3 regions of the Pseudomonas sp. R4-84 genome follow, and region 2 is predicted to be linked to each of the others. Evidence: riboswitches for the same ligand, from Rfam matches in the RefSeq annotation. Region 2 holds a riboswitch; each other region holds the start of a gene.
What was found. Region 2 has a riboswitch for cobalamin ahead of M1D68_RS10060 (CbtB domain-containing protein). Riboswitches for the same ligand answer to the same signal wherever they lie in the genome.

Region 1: linked by a shared signal. The riboswitch ahead of cobO (cob(I)yrinic acid a,c-diamide adenosyltransferase) and the one ahead of M1D68_RS10060 (CbtB domain-containing protein) in region 2 are both predicted to bind cobalamin.
Region 3: linked by a shared signal. The riboswitch ahead of cobW (cobalamin biosynthesis protein CobW) and the one ahead of M1D68_RS10060 (CbtB domain-containing protein) in region 2 are both predicted to bind cobalamin.

Annotation. Positions count from the first base shown of each region.
Region 1 covers NZ_CP096390.1:4,099,301-4,105,424, forward strand. Annotated here, with positions in the region: gene bluB (5,6-dimethylbenzimidazole synthase) at 1-526, opposite strand, end outside; gene M1D68_RS18715 (cobyrinate a,c-diamide synthase) at 523-1,935, opposite strand; gene cobO (cob(I)yrinic acid a,c-diamide adenosyltransferase) at 1,932-2,543, opposite strand; cobalamin riboswitch at 2,625-2,834, opposite strand; gene M1D68_RS18725 (hypothetical protein) at 2,995-3,579, shown strand; gene M1D68_RS18730 (PQQ-dependent sugar dehydrogenase) at 3,765-5,075, shown strand; gene M1D68_RS18735 (C40 family peptidase) at 5,158-5,691, opposite strand; gene M1D68_RS18740 (C40 family peptidase) at 5,857-6,124, opposite strand, start outside.
Region 2 covers NZ_CP096390.1:2,164,389-2,170,512, forward strand. Annotated here, with positions in the region: gene metH (methionine synthase) at 1-569, opposite strand, end outside; partial or broken gene M1D68_RS10035 (hypothetical protein) at 724-906, shown strand; gene nfuA (Fe-S biogenesis protein NfuA) at 1,152-1,736, shown strand; gene cobM (precorrin-4 C(11)-methyltransferase) at 2,043-2,789, opposite strand; gene M1D68_RS10050 (cobalamin biosynthesis protein) at 2,860-3,264, opposite strand; gene M1D68_RS10055 (CbtA family protein) at 3,261-3,956, opposite strand; gene M1D68_RS10060 (CbtB domain-containing protein) at 3,968-4,156, opposite strand; cobalamin riboswitch at 4,253-4,473, opposite strand; gene M1D68_RS10065 (pyridoxal phosphate-dependent aminotransferase) at 4,582-5,760, shown strand; gene M1D68_RS10070 (hypothetical protein) at 5,903-6,124, shown strand, end outside.
Region 3 covers NZ_CP096390.1:2,278,583-2,284,706, reverse strand. Annotated here, with positions in the region: gene cobN (cobaltochelatase subunit CobN) at 1-3,336, opposite strand, end outside; gene cobW (cobalamin biosynthesis protein CobW) at 3,340-4,404, opposite strand; cobalamin riboswitch at 4,504-4,740, opposite strand; gene M1D68_RS10590 (glycerate kinase) at 4,845-5,981, opposite strand.

The DNA.
Region 1 (6,124 bases), 1.9 Mb from region 2:
CCAGGGGTTTTGCGCCTTCCGGCAGGCCCAACAGATCGGCCAGGGCCTGGGGCTCGAACAACGACACCCAGCCCATCCCCAGCCCTTCGACGCGGGCCGCCAGCCACAGATTCTGGATCGCGCAGGACAGCGAGGCCAAGTCCATTTCCGGCAAGGTCCGGCGACCGAAAATGTGCCGCTCGCGGTCGTCCATCAACGCGGCCACCAGCACTTCGGCGCAGTCGTGGATACCTTCCACCTTGAGCTTCATGAATTCATCACTACGCTCGCCCAGGGCTTCAGCGGTGCGAATGCGCTCTTCTTCCACCAGGTTCTGGATTTCACCGCGCAAGGCGCGATCGCTGATGCGCAGAAACCGCCACGGCTGCATCAGCCCGACGCTAGGCGCCTGGTGCGCGGCTTCGAGCAGGCGGCGCAGCAATTGCGGCTCGACGCTGCCGCCGATGAAATGACGCATGTCTCGGCGTTCGGCGATGGCGCGGTAGACGGCCTCGCGTTCTGCTTGGGAAAAAGTGCTGTCTGTCATGGCCGATTCGCGAGCAGGCTCGCTCCCACACTGGCAGGCATCGTACTGGAGGTCACACCATCCCCTGTGGGAGCGAGCCTGTTCGCGAAGGCTGCTTCTCGGTCCGGCGCAAACAAAGCGGCAATCGCCCTCGGATTGGACGGAAAATAAAAATGCACGTACGACGCCGTCATCCGCCCTTGTCGGAAAACCGCCTCCGCCCCTCGCCCGCCATTGGGGCTATGCCCACGGGCAATCGGCTCAAGCGTGGTGCTGGTCAAGGAATGATGATAGGTATGCCCGCGCAGGTTGCCTTCCGGCAGATCCACCGATTGCAGCGCGAGGGCCGCCAAGCGTTTTTGCATCTGCGCATCGCCGCTCAACATACCCACCAGTTCGGCGCGCGTGCCGTCGACGTCGGTGAGTGAATCAAGCAGATATAGCATGCCGCCGCATTCGGCGAGCAAGGGTTTATCGGATGCATGGTGGGCGCGGATCGCCGCCAGCATGGGCGCGTTTTGCGCCAGGGCAACGTGGTGCAGCTCGGGATATCCACCGGGTAGATAGAGGCTGTCCGCCTCGGGTAATTGGGTGTCGTGGATCGGCGAAAAGAAACTCAACTGCGCGCCCATGGCTTGCAGCAGATCGAGGCTGGCGCCATAAGTAAAGGCAAATGCCTCATCACGGGCCACGGCGATGCGGACGCCGTCGAGCCACCGCTCAACGGCCGTCAGTTCCGGCGCCGCGAACTCCACCGAAGGCGGCAATGCCACTTCACAACTGCCCGCCAGCGCCTCGGCGGCGGCATCGAGACGCACGTCCAGGTCATTCAATTCGCTGGCCTGCACCAGGCCAAGATGGCGGCTCGGCAGCTCGATGCCGGTTTCCCGCGAAAGCGCGCCGTACCAGCGCAAGCCTTCAGTCAGGCTCCCTTCGAGCAATTGCGCGTGGCGCAAGGTGCCGACCCGATTGGCCAAGACCCCGGCGAAGGGCAAATCCGGCTGATACCGTGCCAGGCCCAAGGCCAAGGCACCGAATGTCTGGGCCATGGCCGTGCCATCGATAACCGCCAGCACCGGCACGCCGAAATGCCGGGCCAGGTCGGCGCTAGACGGTGTGCCGTCGAACAGCCCCATCACGCCTTCAATCAAAATCAGGTCCGCTTCTGCGGCGGCTTCCCACAACAACCGGCGACTTTCCTGCTCTCCGACCATCCACATGTCCAACTGATAGACCGGCGCGCCACTGGCTCGCTCAAGGATCATTGGATCGAGGAAGTCGGGACCACACTTGAACACGCGCACCTTGCGCCCCTGGTTGCGGTGCAACCGGGCCAGAGCCGCGGTGACGGTGGTCTTGCCCTGGCCTGAAGCCGGGGCGGCAATCAAGACCGCCGGGCAATGGCGGCTGGCGGTCGACACTCGGCTCACAGTTCGACGCCTTTCTGCGCCTTTATCCCGGCCTGGAAAGCGTGCTTGATCATGCCCATTTCGGTCACGGTGTCGGCCAGCTCGATCATCTCGGGCTTGGCGCCGCGGCCTGTCACGATCACATGTTGCATGGGCGGACGAGCCTGCAGATCACTCAAGACCTGATCCAGGTCGAGGTAACCGTGCTTGAGGGCGATGTTCAGTTCGTCGAGCACCACCAGCCCAATGGACGGGTCGCTGAGCAACTCACGGGACACCGCCCACGCGGCTTCGGCGGCGGCAATGTCGCGCTGGCGATCCTGGGTTTCCCAGGTAAAGCCCTCTCCCATGACATGGAAGCGCACCTGCTCCGGGAAGCGGCGGAAAAACAGCTCCTCGCCGGTGCTGTTGCGACCCTTGATGAATTGCACCACGCCACATTGCATGCCGTGCCCCATGGCCCGGGCCAGCATGCCGAACGCAGAACTGCTCTTGCCCTTGCCGTTGCCGGTCAGCACCAGCAGAAGGCCGCACTCGTTGGGCGAATTGGCGATGCGCTCGTCAATCACGGCTTTCTTGCGCAGCATGCGCGCCAGGTGGCGTTCGTCGCGATCGGGCGTGTCGGTCATGGGGGAGCTCTCCGTTGGGACTGGATAACGGCGGGCGGGCATAAAAAAGGACGGCAACGAGCCTGGCATCGCCCACCGTGATGCCGTTGGATGAATCAGGCCGGTCTCCGGGCTCATGAGCGGCGTAACGCCTGGCTGTGCGCCTTCCCATGTCATGCGACACAGTGGCCTATACGCAGCCTTGACTCATTTACCGTTGCGGGGGCAGCGCCGGGTTTGTGTGCACGCACCGGCTTCCCTGTTTCACCCTATCGGCCATTGCCATAGAGCACCTGAAACAAGCCGCGAAGGTTAGAGGGTTGGGGGTTGAGCGTCAATTAAAGCCGCGATGGGCAGCGCAATGGATATTGGCCGGAATCAATAAGCTGACGTCAATCTTGTGTGATCCTGCGGCAAGTGATATCAAAGAGATACTACGACCCGATATCACAAGAACAAGAGGGCAAATGCGATGCAAGGCATGATCATCAGCAATCCGAAACTGGAATTCCTGCGCCCGGTGCTGGAACGCTGGTTCGATTGTATCGACCGCTACAACGCCGTGCGCGGCGATAACGACACACCCTATTGGCACAATGAAAAAGCCAATCTCGGTCTGCTGTCGGCCGCAGCCTGGATGGCGGAGATGGTCACGCTGCAGGACGCAGCGACTCGCAAGCAGAATGAAGAAGGCGAACGTAATGTCAGCGCCGATCTGTTGATTGCCAGCAGCGATGAACGCGCCTACATCCAGAGCACGCAGCGCTGGCCGAAGGTCAACAACCTGAACCTGACCCAACCGTTGCTGGAAGCCACCAGCGACGCCAAGCGGATCAGCTACGCCAGCGACCTGAAACTGGGTTGCCTGTTCATCGCCCCGCAAAAAGCCCAGCAAAGCGCGACGCCAGAAGAGTTGCAGGACATGATCGATGACCTGCAAAAGGAAAACACCTGCGCCGTGGCCTGGTACTTCCCTTATGCCTACCGCAAGTTGCGCAACGAGGCCGGACACTATCACCCAGGGGTCGCGGTGCTGTTCAAGCAGGCTCATGGTTGATTGTGGCAGCGAGCCTGCTCGCTAGACGGGGGAACAATCCGCATCTCACTGCCAGGTTGACCTGCTTTCGCGAGCAGGCTCGCTCCCACAGGAAAATCGTTTGCCAGGCGGGCGGCCCCACCGTTGAACCATCCCACGTCTACGCTTCTCTATGAGTAATCACATGCACTCATAGGGAAGTCCGCATGCTCAAGCCAAATCACCTGTTGATCGCCGCCCTTGCTACAGGGCTTGTCGCTTGCGGCGAGTCGTCGACATTGCAGGTTTCCGACGGCATCGGCCCGTCACCGAAACTGCCCGAGCCGAACAAGACCCTGATGCCCACGGTGAACATCGCTGAAGCCATCGGATGGCCGGACGGCGCCAAGCCAACCCCGGCCCCAGGCCTGAAGGTGGTTGCCTTTGCCGAAGGCCTGGATCATCCGCGCTGGCTTTACGTGCTACCCAACGGCGATGTATTGGTGGCCGAAACCAACGCTCCCCCCAAGCCCGACGATACCCAAGGCATTCGTGGCTGGGTCATGAAGAAAGTCATGGACCGCGCCGGCGCTGGCGTCCCCAGCCCCAATCGCATCACCCTGCTGCGGGACGCCAATCACGACGGCGTCGCCGAAACCCGGACGATTTTCCTGGAAAACCTCAACTCCCCGTTCGGCATGACGCTGGTGGGCAATGACCTCTATGTGGCCGACACCGACCGGTTGATCCGTTTCCCTTACAAGGAAGGCGATACGCAAATAAAGGCGCAACCCACCAAGGTTGTCGATTTGCCCGGCGGCCCCCTCAACCACCACTGGACCAAGAACGTCATTGCCAGCCGGGACGGTAGCAAGTTGTACGTCACGACCGGCTCCAACAGCAACGTCGCGGAAAATGGCATGGACGCGGAAGAAGGCCGCGCGGCCATCTGGGAGGTGGATCGGGCCACCGGCAGTCACCGCATCTTCGCCTCAGGGCTGCGCAACCCCAACGGCCTGGCCTGGGAGCCTCGCAGCGGCGCCCTGTGGACGGCGGTCAACGAACGGGATGAGATCGGCAGCGACTTGGTGCCGGACTACATCACCTCGGTGAAGGACGGCGGCTTTTATGGCTGGCCGTACAGCTACTACGGGCAGAACATCGACGTGCGCGTCGAGCCGCAAAATCCCGAACTTGTGGCCAAGGCCATTGCTCCCGACTATGCCGTCGGCCCTCATACGGCTTCATTGGGCCTGACCTTCGCCGAAGGCGGCACATTGCCCGCGCCGTTTACAGAAGGCGCCTTCATCGGGCAACACGGCTCCTGGAACCGCAAGCCCCACAGTGGCTACAAAGTAATCTTCGTCCCGTTCAATGCCGGCAAACCCGTGGGCCAGCCCGTGGACGTGCTGACCGGTTTCCTCAACGCAGACGAAAAAGCCCAGGGGCGGCCGGTGGGCGTGGTGATCGATAAACAAGGTGGGTTGTTGGTGGCTGATGACGTAGGGAACAAGATCTGGCGGGTATCGAAAAATTAACGCTCAAACCGATCCCCGTGGCGAGGGAGCAAGCTCCTCGCCACAAGAGCGATCCAGCGTCGCAAAAAATCAATCGTCAGGGTCAGGGATTACGCGCCAGATGTTCCGGTTGCAACACCCGCTTGGCACCGAGGTAGGCCTTCTGCCAATAGGCCTTGGACAGACTGTCGAGCTTTACCGTGCCGCCAGTGGCCGGTGCGTGGACGAAACGTCCCTCCCCTACATAAATCCCGGCATGGCTGACCTGGGATCCACCATTGGTGGCGAAGAACACCAGGTCGCCCGTCTGCAACGCATCTTTGCCGACCTCTGGCGCGCGCATGCTGATCATTTCGCGGGTGGAACGCGGCAAAGAGATCCCGGCAGCGTCACGGTACACATAGCCGATCAAACCGCTGCAATCGAAACCTGAGTCCGGCGTGTTGCCACCCCAACGATAGGGCGTCCCCACCAAGCCCAGCGCACGGAAAAGCACGTCTTCAGCGGCGGGAGAAAAAGTCTGGGAGGGCGCGAATACCACTGGAGCCCGCACTGGCGCGGGCGGTGGGGTGCGACTGGCGCAGGCGCTGAGCAGCGCGGCAAGAACAATCAGAACGAGGCGGGCCGACGTCGACATATGCGGAACAATCCTGATCTGGATGCGGCTTTTCTGCCGTGGAGATGGAAACAAATCCGCCCGCGTAGTACGCAGGCGGATTGCCATCAATCAATGATCTAGGATTCTAGCGGCTATGGGACAAACTTCAAGTAAGACTTTAAGTTTGCCCTACAAACTGTGCGCTTACTTGCGAGCCGTGACCACGGTCGGTGCCATGGCAAGGGCACGCTTGGCTTCGATGAAGGTCTTGCTCCAGTAGCTGTCGCCCAGGCTGTCGATTCGCACCCCACCGCTGCGGCGGCTGCTGGAGTGGATGAACTGGTTGTCGCCCAGGTAGATACCGGCGTGACTGACCCGACCGCGACGACCATTGGTGCTGAAAAACAGCAGGTCGCCGGGCTCAAGCTGGTTGCGAGCAACCAGCGGGGCATTCACGTTGATCATTTCGCGG
Region 2 (6,124 bases):
AGCGTGTCAAAAATGGTTTCGATCAGGATCAGGTCGGCGCCGCCTTCGATCAGGCCCTTGGTGGCTTCGGTGTAGTTCTCCACCAGTTCGTCGAAGGTCACGTTGCGGTAGCCAGGGTTGTTCACGTCCGGCGACAGCGAGCAGGTACGGCTGGTCGGGCCGAGCACGCCGGCGACGAAGCGCGGCTTGTCCGGGGTTTCCAGGGTCTTGGCGTCGGCAACCTGGCGGGCCAGCCGCGCGCCTTCCAGGTTCAATTCATAGGCCAGGCCCTGCATGCCATAGTCCGCCTGGGACACCTGGGTGGCGTTGAAGGTGTTGGTTTCGAGGATGTCGGCGCCGGCATCCAGGTAGGCTTTTTCAATCGAGCCGATCACGTCGGGGCGGGTCAGTACGAGCAAGTCGTTGTTGCCCTTGACGTCGCTTGGCCAGTCGGCGAAACGCTTGCCCCGGTAGTCCTGTTCTTCCAGTTTGTAGCTCTGGATCATCGTGCCCATGCCGCCATCGAGGATCAGGATGCGTTCCTTGAGGGCTTGCTGGAGAAGATGGAGGCGAGCGCTGCGATCGGACATAGGACTACCTGGAAAAAAAGACCATTACGAAAGCCGAAATCATAGCAAACCTGTGCGGTATTTGATCATGCTGGGCTTTTGCATGAATATCGCTCATGTTTGCAAGGTGATACCGGCCCGGTAGAATCGCCGGAGAATTCTTAGGCATCGAGACATGCCGTACCGCTTCTTATCCGGCAGTCTGTTGCTGCTGTTGTCCTTTACCGCAGCCGCCGGAGGTCCCGCTCCCGCGATTTCCTATACCCGCGACATCCAGCCGATCTTCACCGAAAAATGCGTGGCCTGCCACGCCTGCCATGAGTCTGCCTGCCAGTTGAACCTAGGCAGTGATCCGGGCGTGCTCAGCAGCTATCCGAATTTCATCTTCAACATCCCCGCCGGGCAGGTGCCGGCATTTGTCGACGCCATGGAAACCGACCCCATGGAAGCAGGGGGGCTGGACATGAATCGCTACCAGAAACTCTGATCGAGGCGCCTGGCGATGCGCCTTCACATCGTCGGGTTCTTTCCTGACAAAAATACTAGGACTTTGTCCGGCGCGATGATTGGCGTAAACTGCCGGCAAGCCTGCGAGGAGTTTCCATGACCGCCATTACCATTACCGATGCCGCCCACGATTACCTGGCCGACCTGCTGTCCAAGCAGAACACCCCGGGTATCGGGATCCGCATCTTCATCACCCAGCCCGGCACCCAGTACGCAGAGACGTGCATTGCCTACTGCAAGCCGGGAGAAGAAAAACCTGAAGACACCGCGCTGGGGCTCAAAAGCTTCACCGCGTACATCGATTCGTTCAGCGAAGCTTTCCTGGACGATGCGGTTGTCGACTACGCCACTGACCGAATGGGCGGCCAGCTGACCATCAAGGCACCGAACGCGAAAGTGCCGATGGTCAACGCCGACAGCCCGGTCAACGAGCGCATCAATTACTACCTGCAAACCGAAATCAACCCGGGGCTGGCCAGCCACGGCGGCCAGGTATCGTTGATCGACGTGGTGGAAGACGGCATCGCCGTGCTCCAGTTCGGCGGCGGCTGCCAGGGCTGCGGCCAGGCCGACGTCACCTTGAAGGAAGGCATCGAGCGCACGTTGCTCGAGCGCATCCCGGAACTCAAGGGCGTACGCGACGTGACCGACCACACGCAGAAAGAAAACGCCTACTACTGATAGGTGTTCGCTGCGCGCAGCACACTGTGGCGAGGGAGCTTGCTCCCGCTCGATTGCGAAGCAATCGCAAGGCAACCGGCGCGATCTCCGTGATGGGTGCGTGGGTTACCCAGGGACCGCTTCGCGGTCCAGCGGGAGCAAGCTCCCTCGCCACAACAGCTTCGGTGATCGGCGCGTAACCTGTGGGCACCTGCCGAACCCTGTGGGAGCGAGCTTGCTCGCGATAGCGGTGGGTCAGCTTGCGATGATGTTGAATGTGCCTTTGTCATCGCGAGCAAGCTCGCTCCCACAAGGGACAGTGATGAGTCAGGGCCGATAGAGATGCGCATGTCCAGCGCGGTACAGCGATGATTCGCTGAATACATCATTGCCCAACACCCGTCCCACCAGAATCAACGCCGTACGCCGATAGCCCTTGGCCCGTACCTTTTCGGCAATATCCTCCAGCGTCCCCACCACCCAATCCTGATCGGGCCACGTCGCCCGGTGAACTACCGCAATCGGACAATCCGCGCCGTAGTGGGGCAGCAGCTCATCGACGATTTTTTCCAGATGGTTGACGCCCAAGTGAATCGCCATGGTGGCGCCGTGTTGCGCCAGGCTGACCAACTCCTCTCCAGTGGGCATGGCGGTTTTGTCCGCGTAGCGGGTCAGGATCACGCTTTGGGATATGTCCGGCAGTGTCAACTCGGCACCGAGCAGAGCGGCGCAAGCTGAAGTGGCGGTCACGCCCGGGATGATTTCGAAAGGAATGTCCAGCTCCCGTAGGCAGCGGATCTGCTCGCCGATCGCGCCGTAAAGGCTCGGGTCGCCGGAGTGCACTCGCGCTACATCCTGACCGTTGAGGTGTGCCGTCTTTATCAGATCGATGATCTGTTCCAGGTGCAGCTCGGCGCTGTTTACCACCTGTTCGGCGCGGTGGCCTTCCAGCACGGCCGTTGGCACCAGGGAGCCGGCGTAGATGATCACGGCGCAGTTGCGAATCAGCCGCTGGCCCTTGACGGTGATCAGCTCCGGATCGCCAGGGCCGGCGCCGATGAAGTAAACGGTCATGACCGGTTCCTATGCAAAGATGAGGGCGTGCATGAGCAATGCTCATGATTCGGCAGTCGATTATCGAGTGTTACGAAGCCGCCGCCAATGCCAACGTCGCCTGTGGGCCTTTCTGGCGGGTGACTCGCAATCTCGCGGGCGAAACACCCAATTGATCGGCCAGGGCGAGGGCGGCGCTTTCGGCGACGCCATGGCAACCCGTACGCTCGAAAGCGATGGCTGAGCGATGGCTGAGCTGTGCTTGATAACCCGCCAGTTGTTCAGCGCTGAAACACGTCAGCGGCAGCGATAATTGCGCTGCCAACTCCAGCAGCCCCGGCTCGTCACGCTTGCGGTCAATGCTCGCCAATGCCCTTATTTCGTCGAGCGCGATACCGTGGGCCAGCAGCGTCTGCTCAAGCAATGCCCGCAACGTGCTGGCCGAGCAACCGCGCTGGCAGCCGAGGCCGACCACCAGGATCGGCCCGCCACTCATGCTTGGTCGTGAGCCTGTGCACCACGGCGGAACAGCCAGGCGCTGATCAGGCCCAAGGCCAGCCAAAACGCAACATTGGTCAATTGCGAAGCGAGCTTGAACTCACTTTCCAGCGCCTCGGGCGCGAGCATCGAATGCACGTCCGGCTGCGGGGCGCCAATGACGTGAGGAATCAGCAGGGTCGCAAGGCCCAACACTTTCAACAGCCAATGCCGACCGAACGCAATCAGGGCGATGCCCACCGCCGTACATGCAGCGGTGCCGATCCACCACATCTGCCGTTGGGCCAGATCCGCCGCAGCAGTGCCCGGCAGTTCCGGCGGCAAGCCCAGCGTCGGCGCCAGGACGAAGGTGGCATAGCCGGCCAGGCCCCAGAGCAAACCCTGGGATGTGCGCGTCGGTTCACGCAAGGTGTACAGGCCCGCCAGCATCAGCGCAAAACCCACCGCGACCACCAGGTTGCCGCCGGTGGTGGAGAGCACGCGTTGCCAGCCGTCCTCCGGCTCCCAGGCTTGCGCGTCATGGCTGTGTGCAACCCCAGCGGCGTGTTCATGGACCTCGGCGGCCGGGGCCTTTTCGTAGGTCTCGGCTTGCTGGATCAGCGGCGATACCCAAAAACTTTGTAGAAGAGTCAGCAGCAGGGCGGCCAACAATCCACTGAAACCGGCGGTTTGCGCGATACGCTTGATCATGGCGTCGGCGCTCAATGGCACGGGAACGCGGCGCTGTGCCGTGTGTCGTGGGCTGCGTTGTGCACCGCTTCGATGTGGGAGAAACCGGCGAAATACACCAGGCCCGCGCCGAGAATCGAGGCAAGGACCGCGGCGCTCAAGCGCTGGCTCAGGGTGACGGTGCTACTGGTCGTGCGGGCGGTGCTGCTGATGGTCGACATGGCGCTTCCCTCTGGTGTCAGCGGGCGGACCGAGCGCAATGAAAACCCAGGCGAAGACTCGCCGGGATTCGAACAGCGCCCGCCCACCGCGGGTTTGTTGAAAAGAAGTCATGGGCCGGTCTCCGGGCTCACGAGGGGCAGGGCCTGAGCCTTGCCTGAAAGCGTCACCTTCCCATGCGCATGCACAGTGGTTTCGACGCTTCACTCGCTTACCGTTGCGGGGGCAGCACCGGACTGACGTGGCCTTGAAGTAAAGCACACGATTCACCGGTTTCCCGTTTCACCCTGTGAAGGGCACCCAAACAGGCGCACAGGAGACCATGGGCGGGTGCGGGGCGTCAATGTGCAAGGCAGCCCAAACGGTGGCGTGTTTCAGGATTTGAGATAGGGTTGAGCTGAAACACTGCAACTCTCAAGGAAATGACATGCGCTTTTCAGCCCTGACCCAACGCATCATCGGCGACGGTGCCGCCGCCTGGGAAATTCATGACCGGGCGCTGGCCATGCGCGAGCAGGGCAGGGACGTGCTGTTGCTCTCGGTGGGCGACCCGGATTTCGACACACCCCACGCGATCGTCGAGGCCGCCGTCGCCAGCTTGCGGGCCGGCGATACCCACTACTCGGATACGCGAGGCTTGCACTCGTTGCGCGCCAGCATCGCCCGGCGGCATCAACAGCGCTGCGGCCAACCGGTGGGCGCCGAGCACGTCACGGTGCTTCCCGGTGCCCAATGCGCGGTCTATGCCGTCGCGCAATGCCTGCTCGACCCTGGCGATGAAGTGATCGTCGCCGAACCGATGTACGTCACCTATGAAGCGGTATTCGGTGCCTGCGCAGCGAAAGTGGTGCCGGTGGCGGTGACGCCGGAGAACGGCTTCCGAGTCCAGCCGGCCGACGTCGCCCGGCTGATCACCCGGCGCACCCGCGCCATGCTGATCAACAGCCCCAACAACCCCTCCGGCGCCAGCCTGCCGCTGTCCACCTGGCAAGCCCTGGCGCAACTGTGCATCGAACACGACCTGTGGCTGATCAGTGACGAGGTCTACAGCGACTTGCTCTACGAAGGCGAACACATCAGCCCGGCCGGCCTGCCGGGCATGGCTGAGCGCACCGCCACCATCAACAGCCTGTCCAAATCCCACGCCATGACCGGCTGGCGCATCGGCTGGGCCATTGGCCCCGAACCTCTCGCTGAACACCTTTCCAATCTGTCGCTGTGCATGCTGTTCGGCCTGCCGGACTTCGTTCAGCGCGCGGCCCAGGTTGCGCTGGATCTGGATTTGCCCGAAGTGGCGCAGATGCGCGAGGAGTATCGACAGCGTCGCGACCTGGTGTGCGCGGCACTGGAAAATTGCCCTGGTCTCAAGCCGGTACAGCCTGATGGCGGCATGTTTGTGATGGTTGACGTGCGGCAGACGGGGCTGGGTGCGCAGGCGTTTGCCGAGCGGTTATTGGAGGGCAATGAGGTGTCGGTGCTGGCGGGGGAGGCGTTTGGGCCGAGCGCGGCGGGGCATATTCGAGTTGGGTTGGTGGTGGGCCAATCCCAGCTCAAAGACGCCTGCCAAGGGATGGCCCGATGTGCCGTGGATTTATTGAAGAGGTAGGCGGGTCGGCTACCTGACGTTTGTAATTGAGTGGTTCACCCGACGAACGGTGGGTTAACCTGTCAGATCTGACAGTAGGCGCGGCGGGCAAATCCGCGCTTAATTTCTCCAGGCTATTGAGTGCCGGTCTGGAGTGTCATGTATGTCCTCTTTAGTTAGGAATATTGGTATCTTGGCGAGGCCTCTCAGCATTGAAGGGGTTGGTGCCGACAATATCTTTCCTCCTGAAGCCTCCACCCAAGGCGCAAAGTTATTAATTCCTGAGTGGGAGAATCCCTCTCAGCAACTCGGCAAGAGTGATCTGCTGGAGGTCTGGGTAGTTGCACCTGGATCGTCAGATGAAGTGTCGTTCTATAGTAATTAT
Region 3 (6,124 bases), 110 kb from region 2:
GAGCATGCCGCCCTGGAATTGGTAGTAATCGTTGGAATCGAGCAGGTCGTGCTCACGGTTGTCCTGGTTCTGCAACACCGCTTGCACCTGGCTCAGGCGCCGGGAAAATTGCGCCCGCGCGGCGGTGCCTTCGTCGCCCGCACCATACGCATAACCGCCCCAGTTGAGGTACACCTCGGCGAAGTCTTCGCGACTCTGCCAGAGCCGACCGTCGATGGCCCCCTGCACGCCCGCCCCATAGGCGCCGGGCTTGGCGCCGAAAATCCGCCAGCCGGCCTGGCGCGCCGCGTCTTCCATGGGCAAGCCCGATTGCAGCAAGGCTTCGCGCTCGGCACGCACTTTGGCCGCCAGCGGGTTCATGTCATCGGGTTCATCCAGGGCCGCTACGGCTTGCACCGCCGCATCGAACAAGCGGATCAGATTGGCGAAGGCGTCCCGGAAAAACCCGGACACCCGCAACGTCACATCCACCCGAGGCCGGTCCAGCAGGCTCAACGGCAGGATCTCGAAATCGTCGACCCGCTGGCTGCCCGTGGCCCACACCGGACGCACGCCCATCAGCGCCATGGCCTGGGCAATGTCGTCGCCACCGGTGCGCATGGTGGCGGTGCCCCACACCGACAGGCCGAGCTGGCGCAGGTGATCGCCGTGGTCTTGCAGGTGCCGCTCCAGAATCAGGCTCGCCGACTGAAAACCGATGCGCCACGCCGTGGTGGTGGGCAAGTTGCGCACGTCGACGGAGAAGAAGTTGCGCCCGGTGGGCAGCACATCCAAGCGTCCGCGACTCGGCGCGCCACTGGGGCCGGCCGGTACGAAACGCCCGCCCAATGCGTCGAGCAAGCCGCGCATCTCCGCCGAGCCACAGGCATCCAGGCGCGGCGCGACGACGGCACGCAGGTGGTCGATGATGCCGTGCACCGTCTCCCAACCCGGCGCGTCGAGCTGCGCGATATCGCCCGCCAAGGCTTGCTCGATCAGTCGCGCCGCGAACAGCTCCAGACGCTCACGGCTGTCGCCGACGGTGCGCCAGGGCTCATCGCTGACGTCGCGCAAAGCCTCGGGGCGCTCGCCGGCCCAAGGCTCGGCCAAGGTGCAATCGAGCGGATCGAAGCCCAACCCGAACGCCTTGGCCAGGGCCCGTAGCAGGCTCGACTGGGCGCCCTTGCCGTCGCCACGGGGAATGCGCAGCAATGCCAGCAAGGTGTCGATGCGCAGCCGTCCGCTCGGCGACTCGCCAAAGATATGCAGGCCATCGCGAATCTGCGATTCCTTCAGGTCGCACAGGTAGGTGTCCAGGCGCGGCAGCCAGATCGCCGCGTCGGCGTCGCTGTCGAGGCCGGCGTCGAGTTGCAGCTCGCGGTCGATATGCGTCTCGCGCACCAGGGCCAGGATGTCCCGTTGCAATTCCCTGGCGCGGCGCGGATCGAGCAATTGCGCCTCGTAGTATTCGTCAGCCAGCAGCTCCAGGTTGCGCAGCGGCCCGTAGGTTTCGGCGCGGGTCAGCGGTGGCATCAGGTGGTCGATGATCACCGCCTGGGTACGCCGCTTGGCCTGAGCGCCCTCGCCCGGGTCGTTGACGATGAACGGATAGATGTTTGGCAGCGGCCCCAGCAGCGCGTCCGGCCAGCAGTTTTCCGACAGCCCGACGCCCTTGCCCGGCAGCCATTCGAGGTTACCGTGCTTGCCGACGTGAATCACGGCGTGAGCGCCGTAGGTGTGGCGCAACCAGAAATAGAACGCCAGGTAGCCATGGGGCGGCACCAGGTCCGGGTCGTGGTACACCGCGCTCGGATCGACCTGATACCCCCGCGCCGGCTGAATGCCGACGAACGTCAGGCCCAGGCGCAGGCCGGCGATCATCAAGCGTCCGTCACGGAACATCGGGTCCTGCTCGGGTGCGCCCCAACGTTCCAGCACCGCTTGGCGATTGGCCTCGGGCAGCGCGTCGAACAGGGCCCGGTACGCGTCGACGGCCAGGCTCTGATGACAAGGCCGCAGGTCGAGGCTATCCAGGTCGTTGGTAACGCCGCCGAGCAACTGCCGGATCAGCGCGGTGCCGCTGGCCGGCAGCTCGGTGGTCAGCGGATAACCCTCGGCCTGCATCGCCCGCAGAATATTCAGCGCCGCCGCTGGCGTGTCCAGGCCGACGCCGTTGCCGATGCGTCCGTCCCGGGTCGGGTAGTTGGCGAGGATCAGCGCCACGCGCTTTTCGCCGATGGGCAGGCGCGCCAGGGTGGTCCAGCGGCGGGCCAGTCCAGCGACAAAATCCATGCGTTCGGGTATCGCCCGGTAGCAGACTACATCGCTCTGGCTGCGCTCGCTGCGCCAGGCCAGGTCCTTGAAACTGATGGGCCGGCTGATGATTCGCCCGTCCAGCTCCGGCAAGGCGATGTGCATCGCCAGGTCCCGTGGGCCCAGGCCTTGTTCGCTGGCGCGCCAGCCGGGTTCGTTGTCCTGGGCGCAGATCGCCTGGATCACCGGGATATCGCGGCGAAACGGCCGCAAGTGCGGCGCTTCCGGACTCGATTGTGCAAAGCCGGTGGTGTTGAGAATAACCCCCGTTGCCACTTCGTCCAGCCAGTCTTCCACCTGTGCCAGACAACCGGGTTCCTTGAGGCTCGCCACGGCGATCGGCAAAGGGTTGAGCCCCGCCGCTTGCAGCCGCTGGCAGAACACGTCGATGAACGCGGTGTTCGCGGCTTGCAGGTGGGAGCGATAAAACAACAGCGCCGCTACGGGATCGCCTGCCCGCCAGTCCGCTTGCCAATCATTCAGGGTCGCGTTGGTTTTTTCCGGGTGATAGATCGCCGTGCGCGCCAAGGGCTGGGGCTCGCCCCACGGATAATCGCGGCCAAACCATTGGCTGCCCAGGTGACGGAACAGGTTAAGGGCGTTTTCCAATCCGCCTTGACGAAGAAACTGCCAGAGCCGATCGCGGTGCTCGGCGGACACGTTGCTCAGGTCGCTGAGCTCCGGGTCCGGACGGTCGTCCCCCGGCACCAGGATCAGTTTCACCCCGCGCCCGGCCAGTTCCACCAGGCGCTCGATGCCGTAGCGCCAATAGCCGATGCCACCGTGCAACGACAGCAGGATGACCTTGGCGTGGCGCAATACATCTTCAACGTACAGATCCACCGAGGCGTGGTTCTGCACTTGCATCGGGTTGGCGAGGCGAAACTGCGGAAAATCGTCCGGCAACTGCCGCGCCGCTTCTGCCAGCAGCGCCAGACTGGAATCGCCGCTGCACAGGATCACCAGCTCGGCGGGGGTTTGCCCGAGGTCGGCGATGTTGTCATCCGACACGAAACCACCGGGCTGGGTCCTGAGCAGGTGCATGGTTTAGACGCTGAGGGCGGCGCGCAACTGCGCTTCGAGCAGCCCGGCGTCCAGGGCCTGGCCGATCAGTACCAGACGTGTGACGCGCGCTTCATCGGCGCCCCACTGGCGGTCGAAGTGCTTGTCGAAGCGCGTGCCCACACCTTGGATCAACAGGCGCATCGGCTTGTTCGGGATGGCCGCGAAGCCCTTGACCCGCAATACGTCATGCTGAATTACCAGTTGCGTCAGCGCGTCCAGCAGCAGGCTTTCGTCAGCTTGGGGCAGTTCGATGGAAATCGAATCGAAGGCATCGTGATCGTGGTCGTCGTCATCGCCGTCATGGTGGTGGTCGTGATGGCTGTGGCGGCTGTCGATGTGTTCCTCGGAGCCCGCGCCCAGGCCGATCAACACGTCCAGCGGCAGGCGACCGTTGCTTGCTTCGATGACCTTGACCGCTGGCGGCAGCTCTTCGGCGACTTCCAGGCGGACTTTGGCCAGGTCCTCGGGGTTGATCAGGTCGGCTTTGTTGAGGATCACCAGGTCGGCGCTCGCCAGTTGATCGGCGAACAGCTCGTGCAGCGGTGATTCATGGTCCAGGTTCGGGTCCAGCTTGCGCTGGGCATCGACCTTGTCCGGGAACGCGGCGAAGGTGCCCGCGGCCACGGCCGGGCTATCGACCACGGTGATGACCGCATCGACGGTGCAGGCGCTGCGGATTTCCGGCCACTGGAAGGCCTGGACCAGCGGCTTGGGCAAGGCCAGGCCGGAGGTTTCGATGAGGATGTGGTCGAGGTCGCCGCGACGCGCCACCAACTCACGCATCACCGGGAAGAACTCTTCCTGCACGGTGCAGCACAGGCAGCCGTTGGCCAGTTCATAGACGCGGCCGTTGGCTTCTTCTTCGGTGCAACCGATGGAGCACTGCTTGAGGATCTCCCCGTCAATGCCCAGTTCGCCGAACTCGTTGACGATGACCGCGATACGTCGGCCTTGGGCGTTGTCGAGCATGTGCCGCAGCAAGGTGGTCTTACCCGACCCGAGGAAACCGGTGACGATGGTGACGGGGAGTTTGGCCAGTGTTTTCATCGGATGCCCTTTGGCAAGGTGGCGGGCAAACGGGACGACAACCACTGGCACAGGCGCGCGCGGAAGATTTCGCCACCGGATCACCCCGCCCGGTTGTAGTGAGAATCTGTTGTCGAGGCAGGTCTCCTGGCTGACGGCGGGCCAAATCGGCTTTTTTCAAAGCCGGGACTGACATTTTGCTGCGCCTTCCCGTGCGCCCGTTGTATAGGGCAAGCACAGTGGCCTTGCAGAAACAGCACCGTTCACAGTTGCGGGGGCAGCCGCGGCTTGGACCGCGTTCCCTTCTCAGGCTCTGTACGCGAACATTTCATACAGACCCTAGCTTCGGCGCGTGCCGAAGAACCTCGAAGGCGCAAGGCTACGCAGGGTGTGCGGGCGGGTCAATGTCCCAAGGCAATCTCCGACGACTGATGCGTCCTGGCGACTGCCCCAAGGGCAAGTCAGCGCGCCGCCACTCGCCAGAGCCGGGCGATGTCCCGGGCCCGCTCGGCCAGCAGGCGTGGCGCATCGGTGCAAGCTTCTTGTAGCGTCATCGGCCCATTCGCCAGGGCAAACGCGGCATCGATGCCGTGCTCATAAAGCGCTTCGTAGCCCTCCCCCAGCGTGCCGGCGATGACCACCACCGGTACGCCGCGCCGCTGGGCGATACGGGCCACGCCAAACGGCGTCTTGCCACGCAGGGTCTGGGCGTCGAAACGGCCTTCGCCGGTGATCACCAGGTCGGCGCCGTCGATCGCATCGGCCAGGCCGGTCAATTGCGCGACGACTTCCACGCCGGTACGAAACTGCGCCTGGAGGAACGCCTTGGCGGCAAACCCCAGGCCGCCAGCGGCACCGCTGCCGGGTTCGTCGCGAACGTCGCGGTTCAACACCTGGGCACAATGTTCAGCAAAGTGCCCCAGCGCCCGGTCCAGTTGTTGCACCTGCTCGGCGGAGGCGCCTTTCTGCGGGCCGAACACGGCTGAAGCGCCATGGGCACCGCAAAGGGGGTTGTCGACATCGGCGGCAATCTCGAAGCACACGCCGGCCAGGCGTGGGTCCAGGTCGCCCAGGTCGATACGCGCCAGTTTGCCCAAGGCCAGGCCGCCGGGGGGCAGGGCTTGGCCGTGGTCGTCCAGCAATGCCGCGCCCAGTGCCTGCATCGCCCCGGCGCCGCCGTCGTTGGTGGCGCTGCCACCGATCGCCAGGATGACTCGGCTCGCCCCTTCATCCAAAGCGGCGCGGATCAGTTCGCCAGTGCCATAGGTGCTGCTGGAACAAGCGTCGCGCTGTCCCGGCGGCACCAGTTGCAAGCCGCTGGCCTCGGCCATCTCGATGATCGCCGTGCGGCTGTCGGGCAACCAGCCCCAGCGGGCTTGGACAGCGGCGCCCAGCGGGCCACGGACCCGCGCCTCGCGCCATTGGCCATCGCAGGCCGCGAGCACCGCCTCCACCGTTCCCTCGCCGCCATCGGCCATTGGGCACTTGATCAGCTGCGCGTCCGGCCAGACCTCGGCCAGCCCTCCTGCGATGGCGTCCGCCACGGCCTGGGCGCTGAGGCTGTCCTTGAACGAGTCGGGGGCGATGACTATTTTCATTTTTGTTCTCCGGTTCCGATGTACAGCATGCTGCCAGCTGACCGCGATTCTGACGCCGGTCCGCCGCACAAAAGACCTTGGGCATTATTGGTCAAATTCACAAAGGATGGGTTGGCATTGCTGGCCTCTTCGCGAGCAGGCTC